One region of the Halomonas sp. 3H genome, then DNA from elsewhere that is predicted to be linked to it. Evidence: predicted binding sites of a transcription regulator. Region 1 holds the regulator's gene; the other holds the start of a gene.

Evidence for each region. Region 1 encodes FNR, which switches genes on or off when oxygen is low (the NO sensors DNR and NnrR bind a similar motif). Its sites were predicted from a motif close to TTGATNTANATCAA; they were not measured.
Region 2: the regulator FNR is predicted to act here: its motif matches at 7,486-7,499, upstream of paaF (2,3-dehydroadipyl-CoA hydratase PaaF).

Annotation. Positions count from the first base shown of each region.
Region 1 is NZ_CP100360.1:695,027-704,378, forward strand. Features, by position in the region: gene NFC98_RS03325 (putative nucleotidyltransferase substrate binding domain-containing protein) at 1-737, shown strand, start outside; gene NFC98_RS03330 (3'-5' exonuclease) at 793-1,419, shown strand; gene ttcA (tRNA 2-thiocytidine(32) synthetase TtcA) at 1,505-2,431, shown strand; gene fnr (fumarate/nitrate reduction transcriptional regulator Fnr) at 2,451-3,194, opposite strand; gene hemN (oxygen-independent coproporphyrinogen III oxidase) at 3,317-4,708, opposite strand; gene NFC98_RS03350 (sulfite exporter TauE/SafE family protein) at 4,806-5,504, opposite strand; gene ccoS (cbb3-type cytochrome oxidase assembly protein CcoS) at 5,504-5,734, opposite strand; gene NFC98_RS03360 (heavy metal translocating P-type ATPase) at 5,731-8,211, opposite strand; gene NFC98_RS03365 (FixH family protein) at 8,243-8,767, opposite strand; gene ccoG (cytochrome c oxidase accessory protein CcoG) at 8,769-9,352, opposite strand, start outside.
Region 2 is NZ_CP100360.1:75,049-84,400, forward strand. Features, by position in the region: gene paaB (1,2-phenylacetyl-CoA epoxidase subunit PaaB) at 1-59, opposite strand, end outside; gene paaA (1,2-phenylacetyl-CoA epoxidase subunit PaaA) at 72-986, opposite strand; gene paaK (phenylacetate--CoA ligase PaaK) at 1,155-2,468, opposite strand; gene pcaF (3-oxoadipyl-CoA thiolase) at 2,510-3,715, opposite strand; gene paaI (hydroxyphenylacetyl-CoA thioesterase PaaI) at 3,712-4,179, opposite strand; gene paaH (3-hydroxyacyl-CoA dehydrogenase PaaH) at 4,172-5,701, opposite strand; gene paaG (2-(1,2-epoxy-1,2-dihydrophenyl)acetyl-CoA isomerase PaaG) at 5,821-6,612, opposite strand; gene paaF (2,3-dehydroadipyl-CoA hydratase PaaF) at 6,629-7,402, opposite strand; gene paaN (phenylacetic acid degradation protein PaaN) at 7,799-9,352, shown strand, end outside.

The DNA.
Region 1 (9,352 bases):
TGATCCTGGCCGACGGCCTCGACTGGCCCGACTGTGGCGAGCAGATGCAGCGGCTGACCGAGACCCTCATCGAGCTCGGCTACCCGCCCTGTCCCGGCAACATCATGGTCTCCAACCCCGAGTGGGTGGGCACCGAGAGCCAGTGGCGCGCGCGCATCGCCAGCTGGGCCGGCAAGCGGGATGGCGACAGCCTGATGAAGCTGGCCATCATGCTCGACTCCCATGCGGTGGCCGGCAACCCGGCCCTGCTCGACCGGGTACGCGAGGAGCTCTTCGAACGCTGCTCCCGCGACGAGCTGCTGCTCTCCTACTTCGCCCGCACCGCCCTGCGCTTCTCGACCCCGCTGACCCTGTTCGGCTCCCTGAAGAAGCCGCAGCACGGCATCGACATCAAGAAGGGCGGCATCTTCCCGATCGTCCACGGGGTGCGGACCATGGCGCTGGAACGGCGTATCCGGCCGACCTCGACCCTGGAACGCCTGGATGCCCTGGCGGCGGATGGCAGGCTCGAGGCCAGCTTCGCCGAGGACCTGGGCGAGGCGCTGTCGCTGTTCACCGAGCTGCGCCTCAAGCAGCAGCTGGCGGGGCTGGACGGCGAGGCGGCGAGCCGCAAGCCCGATCGGGTGGTGGTCCAGGAGCTCTCGTCCCTGGAGCGCGACCTGCTGCGCGAGGCGCTGCATATCGTCAAGGACTTCAAGCAGCGCCTCTCCCACCGTTTCCATCTGGAGTATTCGTGACGCCGAGGCGACGTCCGAAGGAACGACAACGACAACGACTCAAGGAGACCCCGTCATGATCAAGGCCCTGCGGCGCGCCGCCGACCGTCGACGACACGCCAACGGTGACTACGCCTGGCTGTTCCACCCCTACACCGGTGACGAGATGGTGGTGATCGACACCGAGACCACCGGGCTGGATACCCGCACCGCGGAGCTGGTCTCGATCGCAGCGGTGAAGGTGCGCGGCGACCGGGTACTGACCAGCGACTCCCTGGACCTGCGCCTGGCGCGTCCCGCCAGCCTCTCCGGCGACTCGATCCGCATCCATGGCCTGCGCGGCATCGACCTGGACGGCGGCGAGGAGATGGAGGCCGCCCTGGCCCGCCTGCTCGACTTCGTCGGCAACCGGCCCATCGTGGGGTGGTGCCTGGACTTCGACCTGGCCATCCTCAACCGCGAGCTTCGGCCGCGCTTCGGCTTCGACCTGCCCAATGCCACCATCGATGTGGCCCAGAGCTACGCCCGCCGGCTGCGTCGCCGCCATCCCGAGGTCGATGCGCTGCCGCGCTTCGAGCGGGTGGCCGAACTGCTGGGGGTGCCGGTCATGGGACGCCATACGGCGCTGGGCGATGCGGTGACCACGGCGCTGATGTACCTGAGGCTGGATCGCGCGACGCAGCCGGCCGGCCTGTTCTCCTGACGTCGGGAGGGCGTCGCCTCGTGCCGGCGGCGGTGGTAGGATGGGCGCCCGTCAATTTCCGTCCGCTCTGGCAGCGCCTACGACCATGCAAGACGCCGTGATCTTCGATCCCCCCACCTCGGCTTCCCCTTCCCGGGACGCCGCGCCGGCCGAACCGGCCTCATCGACCCTCGAGGCCCTGGATGCCCGCGCCAAGCGCGAGTTCAACAAGCTCCAGAAGCGCCTGCGGCGTCAGGTCGGCAACGCGATCATCGACTACGGGATGATCCACGAGGGCGACCGCGTGATGGTCTGCCTGTCGGGGGGCAAGGACAGCTACACCCTGCTGTCGATCCTGCGCAGCCTGCAGCGCAATGCGCCCATCGACTTCTCGCTGGTGGCGGTCAACCTCGACCAGAAGCAGCCCGGCTTCCCCGAGCACGTGCTGCCCGAGTACCTCGCGTCGATCGGCGTGGAGTACCACATCCTCGAGCGCGACACCTACTCGGTGGTCAAGGAGAAGACGCCCGAGGGCAAGACCACCTGCGCGCTCTGCTCGCGGCTGCGTCGCGGCTCCCTCTACGGCTTCGCCGAGGAGATCGGCGCCACCAAGGTCGCCCTGGGGCACCATCGCGAGGACATTCTCGAGACGCTGTTCCTCAACCTCTTCTTCGGCGGCAGCCTCAAGGCGATGCCCCCCAAGCTGCTCTCCGACGATGGCAGGAATATCCTGATCCGGCCGCTGGCCTACTGCCGCGAGGCGGACATCGCCGAGTATGCGCGGCTGATGGAGTTCCCGATCATCCCCTGCAACCTGTGCGGCTCGCAGCCCAACCTGCAGCGCCAGGTGGTCAAGGAGATGCTTGCCGAGTGGGAGAAGAAGCACCCCGGTCGCCTGGAGAGCATGTTCAAGGCGGTGACCAACGTGGCGCCGTCGCAGCTGGCCGACCGTGAGCTGTTCGACTTCGCCGGGCTGGAGGAGAAGCAGCAGCAGTTGCTGGCCAACCGCATCGATATTCTGAACGAGCGATAAGCGCCGAGCGCGCCCGGCGCTACTTCGCCCCTTCCTCTTCGGCGACCTGGGTCAGGGCCTCGAGGTCGAGGATATGCACCTCGCGGCCGGAGACGGCAACCAGGCCCTGGCTCTGGAAACGGCCCAGGATACGGCTGACCGTCTCGACCGCGAGCCCCAGGTAGTTGCCGATATCGGCCCGGGACATGGAGAGGCGGAAGCTGTAGGGGGAGTAGCCGCGGCGCCGGAAGCGGTCGGAGAGGCCGGCGAAGAAGCTGGCCAGCCGCTGGTCGGCGGTCTTGCGCGAGAGCAGCCGCATCATGCGGCGGTCGTCGCGCAGCTCCTTGCTCATGCTGCGGTAGAGCTGGGTGCGCAGCTCCGGCAGCGACTCGGAGAGGCTGTCGAGACGGTCGAAGGGGATCTCGCAGACCGTGGTGGTCTCCAGGGCCACCACGGTACCGGGGTAGCGTGCCTCGTCGATGCCGTCGAGCCCCACCAGCTCGCTGGGCAGGTAGAAGTTGGTGAGCTGGTCCTCGCCGCTGCCCTCGGTGGTCACCTGCTTGAGGCTGCCCGAGCGGACCGCGAAGACGCTGGTGAAGGGGCTGTCCTGGCGGAACAGGGTCTCGCCCTTCTTCAGCGGCGCACGCCGGCGGATGATGGCGTCGAACTGGTCCATGTCCTGCACCTCGAGCGCCAGCGGCAGGCACAGCGAACTCAGGCTGCAGGTCTGGCAACGGGTCTCGTGCAGCAGGGAACGCCGCCGGCCGGTCAGGGTATCCGGCATGGCCGACTCCTCCTTGATCGTGATCATGCCGGTCATTATGGAGGAAACTGCGGTCAGGGCAAACCACCCCTAAGGAGGTAGCTGCCCCGCCCGGCCGGCAGCGGGTCCCGCCCGCTGCCGGTTCAGGCGCCCGGCGGAGGGTAGGCGTCGAAGGCCATGGCCAGCCGATGGATCAGCAGCTCGCCGGCAGCGGTGGCGACCAGCCGGCTGCCGTGGCGTTCGAGCAGCCCGTCCCGGCGCAGGGGCTCGAGGCGTTGCAGGGCATCGGCCAGGCTCGCTTCGGCGTCGACGCCGTGAGCGGTGGAGAGGGTCTCGAGGTCCAGCGCCATCCCGCACAGCAGCCGCTCGATGGCGTCGCCCCTCAGGTGATCGTCGGCGGTCAGGCGGATGCCCCGCGAGGTGGGCAGTCGGCCCGCGTCCAGGGCGGCCTCGTAGGCGGCCAGGCTCTCCGGGTTGCGGGCCAGCACCTCCTCCAGCTGGCTGACGGCGGCCACGCCCAGGCCGATGTGGTCCGCCGGGCCGTGAGGGGTGTAGCCCAGCGGGTCACGCCTCAGGGTGCCATTGGCCCGGGCGATGGCCAGGCTGTCCCCGGGACGGGCGTACTGGCCCATGCCGATGGCCACATAGCCGTCGGCCTCCAGCCGCTGCCGTGCGTCGAGGAGGATCATCAGCTGCGTCTGCCGTGACGGCAGGTCCTCGGCGCGGATCTGCTGCTGGGCGCGGTAGCGTTCCGGGAGGTGCGAATAGCGATAGAGCGAGAGCCGCGGCGGCGCCATCGCGATCATCTGGTCGAGGGTCTCGGCGAAGCTCTCGCGGGTCTGCAGGGGCAGGCCGACGATCAGGTCCAGGTTCAGCGAGCGGAACCCCAGCCGTTCGGCCTCGTCGACCAGCGACTCGGTGAGCACCCGGGGCTGGATCCGGTTGATCGCCTTCTGCACCCGCAGGTCGAGCTCCTGGACGCCCAGGCTCAGCCGGTTGAAGCCCAGCGCCTGCAGGTGGCGCAGGGTGAAGACATCGGCCTCCCGCGGGTCGACCTCGATGCTGTAGTCGCGCTCGCGTGAGCCCGAGAGTCCGAAACGGGCATCCAGGCGGTCGAACAGGTCCCCCATCTGGTTCAGGGAGAGGAAGGTGGGCGCGCCGCCGCCCCAGTGCAGCCGCTGGACCTCCCGCGAGGTCGCCAGGTGGCGGGTCAGCAGTACCATCTCGCGGTCGAGCCGGGAGAGATAGGGCTCGGCCTGGCGGTTGTCCCGGGAGGCGATGCTGTGGCAGGCGCAGAAGCGGCAGGCCTGGCGGCAGAAGGGCAGCTGCACGTCCAGCGACAGCGGGCGTCCGCCGTGGTTGCTGCGCTCCAGGGCCGCGGCGAAGGCGTCCGCCGTGAGCCCGTCGCCGAAGCAGGCCACCCGCGGGTAGGTGACATAGCGGGGGCCGTCGAGGTCATGGCGGCACAGGCGCGACAGGGCGCGGTCGGTGCGTGATGGCCCGACGCGAGTCGCGGTCTTCGCATGGGCGGGCATGGCGGCACTCCCGGCGGTGGATGTGCCTTGTATGCTAGCGGGGAGGCGGCAGGGTCGGCGTTGAGCTGCGTCAATCCCGGGTGGAATAGCCGGGAATTCAGCCGTGCGCCGCGCCGGGCAGCAGTTGCCAGAGCTGCCACAGGGCGAAGGCGATGATCGAGAGCGCGGCCAGGGTGCGCGTGGCGCGGTGTCTGATCAGGCCCCCCAGCTGGCGGGCCGCCAGCCCGGTGGCCAGCAGGGCCGGCAGGGTACCGACGCCGAAGGCGCCCATCAGCGCGGCCCCCCTCAGCGGGTCGGCCATGGCCAGGCTCCAGGCCAGCATCGAGTAGACCAGCCCGCACGGCAGCCAGCCCCACACCGCCCCCAGCGCCACGGCCTGGGGGATCCTGACCACCGGCATCAGCCGCCGACCCACCGGCTCCAGGTGGCGCCACAGGCGCCGGCCCACGGCTTCCACTCGCAGCAGCCCCTTCCACCAGTCGGCGATATAGAGTGCCATCAGGATCAGCATGACCGCGGCGAACAGCTGCAGCACCACCCGCGTGGCCGGGGTGAGGGTGAGCAGGGTGCCGAGGCCCGCCACCAGGGCCCCGGCGACCATGTAGCTGGCGATGCGGCCCAGGTTGTAGCCGAGCAGCAGCCCGGAGAGGCGCGCCGGGGAGCGCATGCTGGGGGGCACGGCGAAGGTCAGGGCGCTCATGATCCCGCCGCACATGCCGATGCAGTGGGCGCCGCCGAGCAGGCCGAAGACGAAGGCCGCGGCGAGCGGCGGCAGGCCGAGTCCGGTGGGATCCATCAGCGGGAGTCGCCCGGCCCCGGGTCGTCCCTGTCGGCATCGTGGCGAACCTCGCGGCGGCGCCGGCGCTCATCGGGGGGCAGGTCGTTCTCGTCCTCGTCGAAGAGGATGCGGTGGGCGGGCCCCTCCAGGTCCTCGAACTGGTCGTTCTTCACCGCCCAGAAGAAGGCCCAGACGGCCAGGCCGAGCAGGATCAGCGACAGCGGAATCAGCAGGTAGAGGATGCTCATGCGTTCACCCGTTGTGGGGCCGGTGCGACGGCCTGCCGGGGCTCGGCGGCCCGGCTGCGGAAGCGGTTGAGGCGCAGGGCATTGCCCACCACCACCAGGGAGCTCGCCGACATGCCGATGGCCGCGAGCCATGGCGGGACGAAGCCCATGGCGGCCAGCGGCATGGCCGAGAAGTTATAGCACACCGACCAGACCATGTTCTGGCGCATCACCCGGCGGGTGGCCCGCGAGATCTCGATGGCCTCGACGATACGGATCAGCCGCGGGCTGAGCAAGATGGCATCGGCGCTGGTCCTGGCCAGGTCGGTGGCGCCGTTCATGGCGATGGCCACGTCGGCGCCGGCCAGTACCGGGATGTCGTTGATGCCGTCACCCACCATGGCGACCTTTTCGCCGGCCGCCTGGCACTCGCGGATGCGCTCGAGCTTGCATTCCGGGCTGGCTGCGCCGCGCCAGGTGGTGATGCCGAGGCGCCCGGCGAGCTCGCCTGCCGCCTGGGGGATGTCGCCGGAGAGCAGCTCCACCTCGAGGCCCAGGGCCGTCAGGGCGCGGACCGTCTCGGCGGCGTCCTCGCGGACATGGTCCTGCAGCGCGAACCAGGCGCGCGGCTCGCCCTCCTCGGTGAGCAGCAGCCACTGGCCGTCACCGGGTGCCTCGAGGGGGTGGTCCGGCGCGGCGAACCCAGGCTTACCCAGCCGCCAGCGTCGTCCTTCGATGTTGCCCTCCAGCCCCTGGCCGGTGCGGCTGGCGACCGCGTCGGCGGCCACCGTGGCCAGGCGGTAGGGGTGGAAGGCGCGGGCGATGGGGTGCTCGGAGCGCGCCTCCAGGGCGGCGGCGAGTACCCGCGCCCGGTCGGCCGCCAGCGCGCCGAGGGGGCGGGTCTCCACCAGCGCCATCTGTCCGGTGGTCAGGGTGCCGGTCTTGTCGAGGATCACCCGGTCGAGCTGGGAGAGTGCCTCGATGGCGTTGGCCCGGGTCACCAGCACGCCGCGGCGGCGCAGCTGGCCGTGTCCGGCCGTCAGGGCCGTCGGCGTGGCTAGGGCCAGGGCGCAGGGGCAGGTCACCACCAGCACCGAGAGGGTGACCCAGAGCACCCGCGACGGGTCGATGAACCACCACACCGTGGCCACGCCCAGGGTGACGAACAGCAGCCGCAGCACGAACAGGTGCGACATGCGCGCGGCCATCTGGGCCAGGCGCGGGCGGCTGGCGAAGGCGCGGTCGGTGAGGTCGACGATGCCGGCCACCCGGGCATCCCGGCCGGCGTGGGTCACGCGCACCACCAGCGGGCTCTCCACGTTCTGGCTGCCGCCGGTGACCCCGTCGCCGACCCGGCGCGTCACCGGCAGGTACTCGCCGGTGAGCATGGACTCGTCGAGGCTCGACTCGCCCTCCTCGATCACCCCGTCGGCGGGCACCCCATGGCCGGGCTTGACCAGCACCCGGTCGCCGGCAGCGAGCTCGCTGGCCGGCAGGATGCGCTCCTCGCCGTCGTCGGTGAGGCGGATCGCCGAGAGCGGCAGGGCGCCGGAGAGCGCGTTGCCGCTGTGGCCGCTGCGCCGCCGGGCGCGGGCCTCGACGTAGCGGCCGAAGAGCAGGAAGAAGGTGAACATCGCCACCGAGTCGAAGTAGACCTCGCCGGTGTCGGTGAGCACCGCGTAGCTGCTGGCCAGGTAGGCCCCGCCGATGGCGATGGAGACCGGCACGTCCATGCCCAGCACCCGGGTGCGCAGGTCGCGCAGGGCGTTGCGGAAGAAGGGCATGGCCGAGAAGAACACCACCGGGGTCGCCAGGGCAAAGGAGAGCCAGTGGAAGAGGGCATGGAAGTCCTCGCTGATCTCGCCGGGGCCGGCCACGTAGATGGGGATGGAGAACATCATCACTTGGGCCATGCCCACGGCGGCGATGATCAGGCGGCGCACGTTCATGCGCTCCTCGTGCTGCAGGCGCGCCTGGGCCTCATCGGGTTCGTAGGGCTGGGCCTGATAGCCGATGGCGGCCATCTCGGCCAGGATCCGCGACAGCTTGATCGCCTCGGGATCCCAGCTGACCCGCACCCGGTGGTGGGTAAGGTTCACGGCGCTGGAGTCGACCCCCGGCAGGGCGTTGAGGCGGTGCTCGATCAGCCAGGCGCAGGCCGCACAGGTGATGCCGTCCACCGCCAGGGTGGCATGCACCCGGTCGCTGTCGGCCTCGGGGTGGACGAACTGGCGCTGCAGGCCGGCGTCGTCGAACACCGCCCAGGTCTCGGCGCGGGCCGACTGGCGGTCGTCCGGGCGCTCGGGAAGCTCGGTGCGAAAGCGGTAGTAGCTGGCCAGGCCGCCGTCGACGATGGCGTGGGCCACCGCCTCGCAGCCGGGGCAGCAGAGCGGGTGGCGGGCGTCGTCCAGGGTGATCGACCAGGGAGCCCCGTCGGGCACCCGGCTCCCGCAGTGGTAACAGCCGTCCTCGACCGCTGTCGGGGTGTCCGCGCTCATCGACTCGGCGGGCCCGCGAACGGAGAGGCGATCACGAGTCGCTGGAGGCCGCGGCGCGGCCCGGCGTCAGCGGGATCTCGCCCTCGTCGGGGAAGCGGGCCTCGCCGACCAGGCGCCACTCGGGGGCGTCTCCCCGCGGCTGCAGCTGCAGGTACCAGCGGTAACGCAGGTTGTCCGGCGCCTGGCCCAGGTAGCGGCCATTGCGCACGTGCTCCAGCGTCAGCTCGATGTCGCGGTCGTCCTGGGTGGGGAAGATCAGCTCCAGGTCGAGGGCCTCGGGGAAGTCCTCGGCGCCCTCCAGGTCGAGTACCACGTCACTGGTCAGCGGGTCGAGGCGCAGCCGGGCAGTCAGGCCCAGGTTGGCGGCGCGCTCCTGCTTGGCCAGCACCATGTTGATGGCGCGGCCGTGCTCGTAGTAGTCCTCCTGGACCATGCCGTCGGCGCTGCGGATCGCCAGGAACGCGAAGGTGGAGCTGACGCTGATCGACAGCATCAGCAGGCCCATCAGGAACCAGGGCCAGAACTGCTTGTACCAGGGGGTCACGGGGTGGGACATGTCATCTCCGGATTTCGCCGATGAAGCGGGTCTCTCGCTCCAGCGAGATGTCGGGGTGGTCATCGGCCTCTAGGTGCAGGGTGATGGGATGGCTGGGGCGCTCGATCTCCGACGGGTCGACGGTGATCGACACCACGGCACGGCGGCTATCCCCGGCGGGGACCGAGATACGGTCGGTGTCCAGGGTCAGGCCCGGCAGTCCCGAGGCCGCCAGGCGGTAGACATGGTCCTGGCGATCCAGGTTGCGCACCGTCACCACATAGACGTTGCTCAGACGGCCGTCGCGGGTCAGCTGGTAGAGCTCGGTACGCTCCCGCTCCACCTCGAAGCCCAGCGGCGTGCGATCCGCCACTGCCCAGGCGAAGACCCCGATCATCACCACCAGCGCCGCCAGGTAGCCCATCAGGCGCGGGCGCAGGATGTGGGTGGGCTTGCCCTCCAGGGCGTTCTCGGTGGTGTAGCGGATCAGGCCGCGGGGGTAGCCCATCTTGTCCATTACGCTGTCGCAGGCGTCGATGCAGGCCGCGCAGGTGATGCACTCGTACTGCAGGCCGTCACGGATGTCGATGCCGGTGGGGCAGACCT
Region 2 (9,352 bases), 620 kb from region 1:
TCGAGCCCGCGCTTGGAGCGGATAAAGACCTCAAAGAGTTCCAGGGCGTTGTCTTGCATGACGATAACTCCTCAGGCGGCTTCGGTGTGCTTGGCTTGTTTCTTGGCATTGTAGGCAGCCAGCGCTTCACGCACCCAGGCGCCTTCCTGGTGCGCCTTGATATGATGCTCCAGGCGCTGACGGTTGCAGTGACCGTTACCCGCGATCACGTTATGGAACTCCTCCCAGTCGATCTCGCCGCTGTCGTAGTGGCCGCGTTCCTCGTTCCACTTCAGGTCCTTGTCGGGGTGCTCGAGCCCCAGGAATTCGATCTGTGACGCGGTCTGGTCGATGAACTTCTGGCGAAGGTCATCGTTGGTCTCGCGCTTGATCTTCCACTCCATGGACTTGGCGGAGTGCGCAGACTCGGAGTCGTGGGGACCGAACATCATCAGCGCGGGCCAGTAGAAACGGTTCAGGGCATCCTGAGCCATGGCCTTCTGTTCGGGACTGCCGTTGACCAGGCTCAGCATGATGTCGTAGCCCTGACGCTGGTGGAAACTCTCTTCCTTGCAGATGCGAATCATGCCGCGAGAGTAGGGGCCATAGGAGGTGCGCTGCAGGGAGACCTGGTTGACGATGGCCGCGCCATCCACCAGCCAGCCGATCGCCCCCATGTCGGCCCAGGTCAGGGCCGGGTAGTTGAAGATGGAGGCGTACTTGGCCCGGCCGCTCTGCAGTGCCTCGATCATCTCGTCGCGGGAGATCCCCAGGGTCTCCGCCGCGCTGTAGAGGTAGAGCCCGTGACCCGCCTCATCCTGGATCTTCGACAGCAGGATCGCCTTGCGGCGCAGGGAGGGGGCCCGGGTGAGGAAGTTGCCCTCCGGCTGCATCCCGATGACTTCGGAATGCGCATGCTGGGAAATCTGGCGTATCAGGTTCTTGCGGTACTTCTCGGGCATCCAGTCCTTGGGCTCGATCTTCTCTTCAGCCTTGATCTTGTCCATAAACTGCTGTTCTTGAAGAGATAGCTGCTGTTCGGAGGACATCGTGACACTCTCCATTGTTGGGGTTGAGCCTGTGCTGCTCGAGCTGTCAGCTCAGCATAGCAGATAGACCGTAAAAGCGACACGCTAAACAAGATCCAAAAGTTTAATCTGTGTCGCAATTGTCGATCAGCGCAGGTCCTTGACGCGCCTGGCCTTGCCGACGGAGCGCATGACCTCCTCCACGCCGCAGACATCGACCTGGGTGCTGATGCCCACGTAGGTCTTGATGGCGTGCTGCAGGTGCTTGCCCAGCTGCTCGCAGGTCACCGGGTCGCGGGCCACATCGTTGCTGCACGCTTCGACGCGTACCCGGACCATGTCCATGTTGCCCTGGCGGGTGACCTCGATCTCGTAGTGGGGGGAGAGCTGCTCGATCTTGAGCAGCTGCTCCTCGATCTGGGTCGGGAAGACGTTGACCCCGCGGATGATCAGCATGTCGTCGCTGCGGCCGGTGATCTTGTCGATGCGGCGCATGGGGCGTGCAGTGCCCGGCAGCAGGCGGGTGAGGTCGCGGGTGCGGTAGCGGATCACCGGGAGTGCCTCCTTGGTGAGGGTGGTGAAGACCAGCTCGCCATACTCGCCGTCCGGCAGCACCTCGCCGGTGACCGGGTCGATGATCTCGGGGTAGAAATGATCCTCCCAGATGGTCGGGCCATCCTTGGTCTCCAGGCACTCCATGCCTACCCCCGGCCCCATCACCTCGGAGAGGCCGTAGATGTCCAGGGCGTCGATGCCCAGGCGCCGCTCCAGCGCCAGGCGCATGTCGTTGGTCCAGGGCTCGGCGCCGAAGATGCCGGCGCGCAGCGGCAGCTGGTGAGGGTCGATGCCCTGGCGCTCCATCTCGTCGGCGATGTTGAGCATGTAGGAGGGGGTGACCATGATGATGTCCGGCTGGAAGTCGCGGATCAGCTGGACCTGCTTCTCGGTCTGGCCGCCGGACATCGGGATCACCGCGCAGCCCAGGCGCTCGGCGCCGTAGTGGGCGCCGAGCCCGCCGGTGAAGAGGCCGTAGCCGTAGGCCACATGCACCTTGTCGTTGCGGGTGCCTCCGGCGGCGCGAATGGAGCGGGCCACCACATCCGCCCAGATGTCGATGTCACGCTGGGTGTAGCCCACCACGGTGGGCTGGCCGGTGGTGCCGCTGGACGCGTGGACCCGCACGATCTCGCTCATCGGCGTGGCGAACATGCCGAAGGGGTAGTGATCGCGCAGGTCCGCCTTGGTGGTGAAGGGGAGCTTGCCCAGGTCTTCGAGGCTCTTGACATCCTCGGGGTGCACGCCGGCGCGGTCGAAGGAGTCGCGATAGAAGGGCACGTTGTCGTAGGCGTGCTTGAGGCTCCACTGCAGGCGCTTCACCTGGGTGGCACGCAGCTCGTCGAGGCTGGCGGTCTCCAGGGGGTCGAGGCTGGCGGTGTCGATACGCTTCACGGTCTGGTTCATCGGGAATCTCCGGTCGCAGGGGAATGTTGTTGTGCGCTGTCTCAGAGGCGCTCGATGATCAGGGCGATGCCCTGACCCACGCCGATGCACATGGTGCACAGCGCGTAGCGTCCCTGCCGGCGTTCCAGTTCATGCAGGGCGGTGGTCACCAGGCGGGCGCCGCTCATGCCCAGCGGGTGGCCCAGGGCGATGGCGCCGCCGTTGGGGTTGACGTGCTCGGCGTCGTCGGGAAGGCCAAGGTCGCGGGTCACGGCCAGCGCCTGGGCGGCGAAGGCCTCGTTGAGCTCGATCACGTCCATCTGGTCGAGGGTCAGGCCGGTCTGCTCGAGCACCTTGCGGCTGGCCGGGGCCGGGCCGAAGCCCATGATGCGCGGCTCGACGCCGGCGGTGGCCATGCCGATCACCCGGGCGCGTGCCCGGAGGCCGAAGCGCTCGGCGGCTTCCGGCGAGGCGAGCAGCAGGGCGCAGGCGCCGTCGTTGACCCCGGAGGCGTTGCCGGCGGTGACGCTGCCGCCCTCGCGGAAGGGGGTGGGCAACTTGGCCAGCTGCTCCAGGGTGGTGGAGGCACGGGGGTGCTCGTCGGTATCGACCACCTGCGGCGCCTGCTTGCGGCGCGGCACCTCGACGGGCACGATCTCCTCGGCCAGGCGGCCCGCCTCCATGGCGGCGGCGGTGCGCTGCTGGCTGCGCAGGGCGAAGGCGTCCTGGTCTTCCCGGGAGATGTTGAACTGCTCGGCGACGTTCTCGGCGGTCTCCGGCATGGAGTCGATGCCGAACTGCGCCTTCATCTGGCGATTGACGAAGCGCCAGCCGATGGTGGTGTCGAAGACCTCGGCGCTGCGCGAGAAGGCCTGCTCGGCCTTGCCCATCACGAAGGGCGCCCGGGACATGGACTCGACGCCGCCGGCGATCATCAGCCCCGCCTCGCCCGCCTTGATGGCGCGGGCGGCGTTGCCGATGGCGTCCATGCCGGAACCGCACAGGCGGTTGAGGGTAGTGCCGGGCACCTCCACCGGCAGGCCGGCCAGCAGCGCCGACATGCGGGCCACGTTGCGGTTGTCCTCGCCGGCCTGGTTGGCGCAGCCGTAGAAGATGTCGTCGACCCGGGCCCACTCCACCGAGGGGTTGCGCGCCATCAGGGCGCGCAGGGGCACGGCACCCAGGTCGTCGGGACGTACCGGGGAGAGGGCGCCGCCGTAGCGGCCGATGGGGGTGCGGATGGCGTCGATGATCAGGGCGTCTTTCATGCTTGGCTCTCTGCGGCGGTCTCTTCCAGGCGGCGAACGGTGCCGCGGATCTTGTAGGAGCGGCCGCGGAACAGGGCGACCTCATCGCCGTGCTGGTTGCGCACGGTGATGTCGTAGATGCCGGTGCGGCCGCGGCGGCTGCGCTCCTCGGCGGTGGCGGTGAGCACGTCGCCCAGCTGGCCCGGGCCCAGGTAGTCGATGCTGCAGCCCGACGCCACGGTGGCCTCGTCATAGCTGTTGCAGGCGAAGGCGAAGGCGGAGTCCGCCAGGGTGAAGATGAAGCCGCCGTGGCAGTTGCCGTGGCCCTGCACCATCTCCTCGCGCACGGTCATGGTCAGCACGGCGCGCCCCGGGGCCACGCTCTCGATGCGCATGCCCAGGCCCCGGCTGGCGTTGTCACGGGAGAACATGGCGTCGGCGCAGGCCTCGGCCAGCTGCTGGGGGCTCAGATCGCGATCAGTCATGGAAGGTCTCCTCGGCCAGGGCCTTGCGGCGCAGCAGGAAGGAAGCGCGGTAGCGCTCCTCGCCATAGCTCTGCTGCAGGTGGGTCAGGGTGCGATGGACGAAGGCCAGGCCCAGCGCATCGGCCCAGGCCAGCGGCCCGCGCGGGTAGTTGACGCCGGCCTGCATGGCGAGATCGCCGTCCCGGGTGCTGCACACGCCCTGGAGCACCGCGTCGGCGGCCTCGTTGGCCAGCATGGCCACGGTGCGCAGCACCGCGAGGCCAGGGGTATCGGTGAGCCAGGCGACGTCCAGGCCCAGGCGCTGGAAGAGCGCGCTGGCCTGCTCGCGGGCCTCGGCGTCGACGCCGGGACTCGCCGCCAGGGCGATGGCGCTGGCGGCCTCGTAGTCCAGGCAGAGATCGAACAGCACCAGGGCCTCGAGGCCCTCGTCCCGGGCACGCTCGGCGGCGCAGCGACCGTCGCTCAGCGCGAGCGTCAGGCCGCCCAGGCGCAGGCGCGCCTCGCCGGAGACGCTCTCGCGACGCACCACCTCGACACCGGCGGCCTCGGCGCGGGCCACCAGCGGCGCGATGGCGCCGAGCTGGCCCTCGGCCACCAGCGGCGGCACCTCGGCCTCGATGGCGGGGGCGAAGTCGGGCGCGACGGAGGTGGCATTGTCACGATAGTCATAGAAGCCCTGGCCGCTCTTGCGACCCAGGCGGCCGGCCTCCACCAGCGCCTGCTGCACCAGGGAGGGCTCGAAGCGGGTGTCACCGTAGTAGGCGTCGAACACCGAGCGGGTCACGGCGTAGTTGACGTCGTGGCCGATCAGGTCCATCAGCTCGAAGGGCCCCATGCGGAAGCCGCCGGCCTGGCGCAAGAGGGCGTCCAGGGTGGCGGGGGCGGCGGCGCCCTCCTGCATCAGGCGCAGCCCCTCGGCGTAGAAGGGGCGGGCGACCCGGTTGACGATGAAGCCCGGCGTGGAGCTGGCGTGGACCGGCACCTTGCCCCAGGCCGCGGCGGTGGCATGGAGGGTCTCGGCGACCTCGGCATCGGTGGCCAGGCCCGAGATCACCTCGACCAGCTTCATCACCGGCGCGGGGTTGAAGAAGTGCAGGCCGGCCACGCGCTCGGGGCGCTCGAAGCCCGCGGCGATGGAGGTGATGGAGAGCGAGGAGGTGTTGCTGGCCAGCAGGGTGTCGGGGCCACAGAGGGCCTCCAGCTCGGCGAAGACGCCGCGCTTGACCTCCAGGTTCTCGACGATGGCCTCTACCACCAGGCGGCTGTCGGCCAGCTCGGCCAGGGTGGCGGCCGGGGTCATCCGCGCGATGATGGCGTCGACCTCTGCCTGGGCCATCTTGCCCCGGGCCACGCGCTTCTCGAGCTGGCGGCGCACGCCGTCGATGCCGGCCTGGGCGGCGCCGTCACGGTTGTCGTAGAGGCGCACCGGGTGGCCGGCCTGGGCCGCCACCTGGGCGATGCCGGCGCCCATGGCGCCGGCGCCGATCACAGCGATGATGTCGCGGGTTGCGAGGGCGGGCATCTCACTCCCCCTTGAAGCTGGGCTGGCGTTTTTCCATGAAGGCGCTGACGCCCTCGCGGTCTTGTTTCGGGCGGCGGTGCCCGGCGCCGGTCGCGAGGCAGGATTCGTAGGTGGGCATCTCACTCCCCCTTGAAACTGGGCTGGCGTTTCTCCATGAAGGCGGCGACGCCCTCGCGGTAGTCGGCGGTGCGGCCGGCCAGGCGCTGCAGGTCGCGCTCCAGATCGAGCTGGGCGTCGAAGTCGTTGTCGGCGCTGGCGTGCAGGGCGCGCTTGATCAGCGCCAGGCCGCGGGTCGGCTGGGTGGCCAGGTGGCGGGCCAGGGTGAGCGCCTCGTCCTGCAGGCCCTCGTCGTCCACCACCTTCCAGATCATGCCCCACTGCTCGGCCTGCTCGGCGCTGAGCTTGTCGCCCAGCATGGCCAGCCCCTTGGCGCGGGCCATGCCCACCAGGCGCGGCAGGCTCCAGGTGCCGCCGGAGTCCGGCACCAGGCCGATCCGGCAGAAGGCCTGGATGAAGCTGGCGGAGCGGGCCGCCAGCACGATGTCGCAGGCCAGGGCGATGTTGGCACCGGCGCCGGCGGCCACCCCATTCACCGCACAGACGGTGGGGAAGGGCAGGTCGCGCAGGGCGCGCAGCATGGGGTTGTAGCGCTTCTCGAGGGACTCGCCGAGATCCGGCGCCTCGGCGCCGGGGGCCACGTTGCGGTCGGAGAGGTCCTGGCCGGCGCAGAAGCCGCGGCCGTTGCCGGTGAGCAGCAGGGCGCGCACGCTGCTGTCCTGGCGCACGGCCTTGAGGGCCTGGCGCATCTCGGCGTGCAGCTCGGCGTTGAAGCTGTTGAGGCTGTCGGGGCGGTTCAGCGTGAGGCGGGCGACGCCGTCTTCCACGGTGTAGAGCAGGGGCGCTTCACTCATGATCGATTTCCTGTGTTCAGTGGCCGCTGAAGGTGGCGGGGCGTTTTTCCTGGAAGGCGCGGATGCCCTCCTCGCGGTCTTCGGTACCGGCCAGCAGCGTGAAGGCGTGGCGCTCGAAGCGCAGGCCGGTGGCCAGGTCGGTGTCCTCGGCCTTATGCAGCGCCTCCCGGGCCAGGCGCACGGCCAGCGGCGCCTTGGTGGCGATGGTCTCGGCGATGGCGATGGCGCGCTCCACGGTCAGCTCGGGCTGGGTGATTTCGCTGACCAGGCCCGCCTCCCGGGCGCGGCGGGCGGAGATCGGCTCGCCGGTGAGCACCATCTGGGTGGCCAGCGCCTTGCCCACGGCGCGCACCAGGCGCTGGGTGCCGCCGGCGCCGGGCATGATGCCCAGGTTGATCTCGGGCTGGCCGAAGCGGGCGTCCTCGCCGGCGATCAGGATGTCGGCGTGCATGGCGAGCTCGCAGCCGCCCCCCAGGCAGAAGCCGTTGACGGCGGCGACGATGGGCTTGCCGAAGCGGGCGATGGTGGCCCAGTGGCGCTGGCGGGGGTCCTCAAGGATGCCCACCAGGTCGCGCTCGGCCATCTCCTTGATGTCGGCGCCGGCGGCGAAGGCGCGCTGGCTGCCGGTGATCACCACGGCGCGCACTTCGGGGTCCTGCTCGGCGGTGGTGAGTGTCTCGGCCAGCTCCCCCAGCAGGGCGGTGTTGAGGGCGTTAAGCGCCTCGGGGCGATGCAGGGTGATGCGCAGCACCCCTCTCTGCGGCTCCTCGACGATCAGGTGATTCGGCATGGTGTCCTCGTCTTCGGCACGGGGTAGGCACGGCAAGGGCCCGCGGTCAGTGCGGGTGAGCCTGGGTCGAGTATAGGTTTTTTTTGATACGCATCAAATCGAATGGATTCGCCATGATGTATCGTTTATGCCGAAAGTCCTTAGGATTCGGCTTGTTTTTCAGGAGGTTGTGACGGCAAATCGCCCGCCCGTGAGGCGAGGTTATACCATGGTCGAAACCCGCCGATGGTGACGCGGTAATATACACTAACTATTTGATATTAATAAAACTTTATGGCTTGTCCCGAGCGCCCGGGAGCGGGCGTTGCGAGTCGGGGTTTGATGTTTTGTTACGCTATGGATAGTCTTTCTATCAATATCGTATCGAATACAGCCTCCCGCTGCGCAGGAGCCGGAATGTCACGACAAGCCCAGCAGTTGTTCGACCGTCACCGCGAGACCCTCGACCAGGCCGTCGAGGCCATTACCGCCCGCGGTTTCTGGAGCCCCTATCCCGAGAACATCAGGAAGTATCCGGAGGAGGCGGTGAAGGGGGCCTCCCGGCGCTTCGAGGCCCTGCTCAGGCGGCCCTTCCCCCTCAAGGTGCCGGCGGTGGCCGGCCAGGTGGGTGCCGAGGTCTCTCCCTACGGCTTCGAGCTGGGCGTGACCTATGACCAGCCCGAGCAGGGCGCGCTGATCGCGGCGATGCAGGCGGCGATGCCCGCCTGGCGCGACGCCGGCGCCGAGGCCCGGGTGGGGGTCTGCCTGGAGATCCTGGCGCGCCTGAACGCCATGAGCCCGGACATCGCCCAGGCGGTGACCCACACCAGCGGCCAGGCGCCGATGATGGCCTTCCAGGCCGGCGGCCCCCACGCCCAGGACCGCGGCCTCGAGGCCGTGACCTACGCCTGGCAGGCGATGTCCCGGGTGCCGGCCACGGCCAGGTGGGTGAAGCCCCAGGGCAAGCATGACCCCCTGGTGCTCGACAAGCGCTACCACATCGTGCCCCGCGGTATCTCCCTAGTGGTGGCCTGTTCCACCTTCCCCACCTGGAACACTTACCCGGGCCTGTTCGCCAGCCTGGCCACCGGCAACCCGGTGATCCTCAAGCCGCACCCGGCCGCCATCCTGCCGGTGGCCATGACCGCCCGGGTCGCCCAGGAGGTACTCGAGGAGGCCGGTTTCGACCCCTGCCTGGTCAGCCTGGTGCCGGATACCGCCGAGGCCCCGGTGACCAAGACGCTGGCTCTGGAGCCGGCCGTGAAGCTGATTGACTTCACCGGCTCCAACGCCTTCGGCGAGTGGCTCGAGCAGAACGCCACCCAGGCCCAGGTCTTCACCGAGAAGGCCGGCATCAACACCGTGATCATCGACAGCGTCGAGCAGATCAAGCCGGTGGCCCAGAACCTGGCCTTCGCCCTGAGCCTCTACGCCGGCCAGATGTGCACCACCCCCCAGGCGATCTACGTGCCGAAGGAGGGCATCAGGACCGCCGAGGGCCGGCTCTCCTTCGACGAGGTGGCCGGCGCCCTGGCCAGGGCCGTCGAGACGTTCCTCTCCGACAACGACCGTGCCTGCGCCGTGCTGGGGGCCATCCAGTCGCCCGCCACCGCCGCCCGCATCGACGCGTGCCGCGGCCTGGGCGAGGTGCTGCTGGACAGCGAGCCCCGCGAGCACGCCCAGTTCCCCCGGGCGCGCATCCACACCCCGCTGCTGCTCAAGGTGGATGCCAGCCAGCGCGACGCCTTCGGCGAGGAGCGCTTCGGCCCGATCAGCTTCGTGATCGCCACCGACAGCACCGCCCACAGCATCCGGCTCGCCCGCGAGGTGATCGGCGAGAAGGGGGCCATCACCCTGGGTGCCTACACCACCGACGAGGCCGTGGCCGAGCAGTTCGAGCAGCTGGCCATGGCGGTGGCGGCCCCGCTGTCGCTGAATCTGGACGGCGGCGTCTTCGTCAACCAGTCCGCC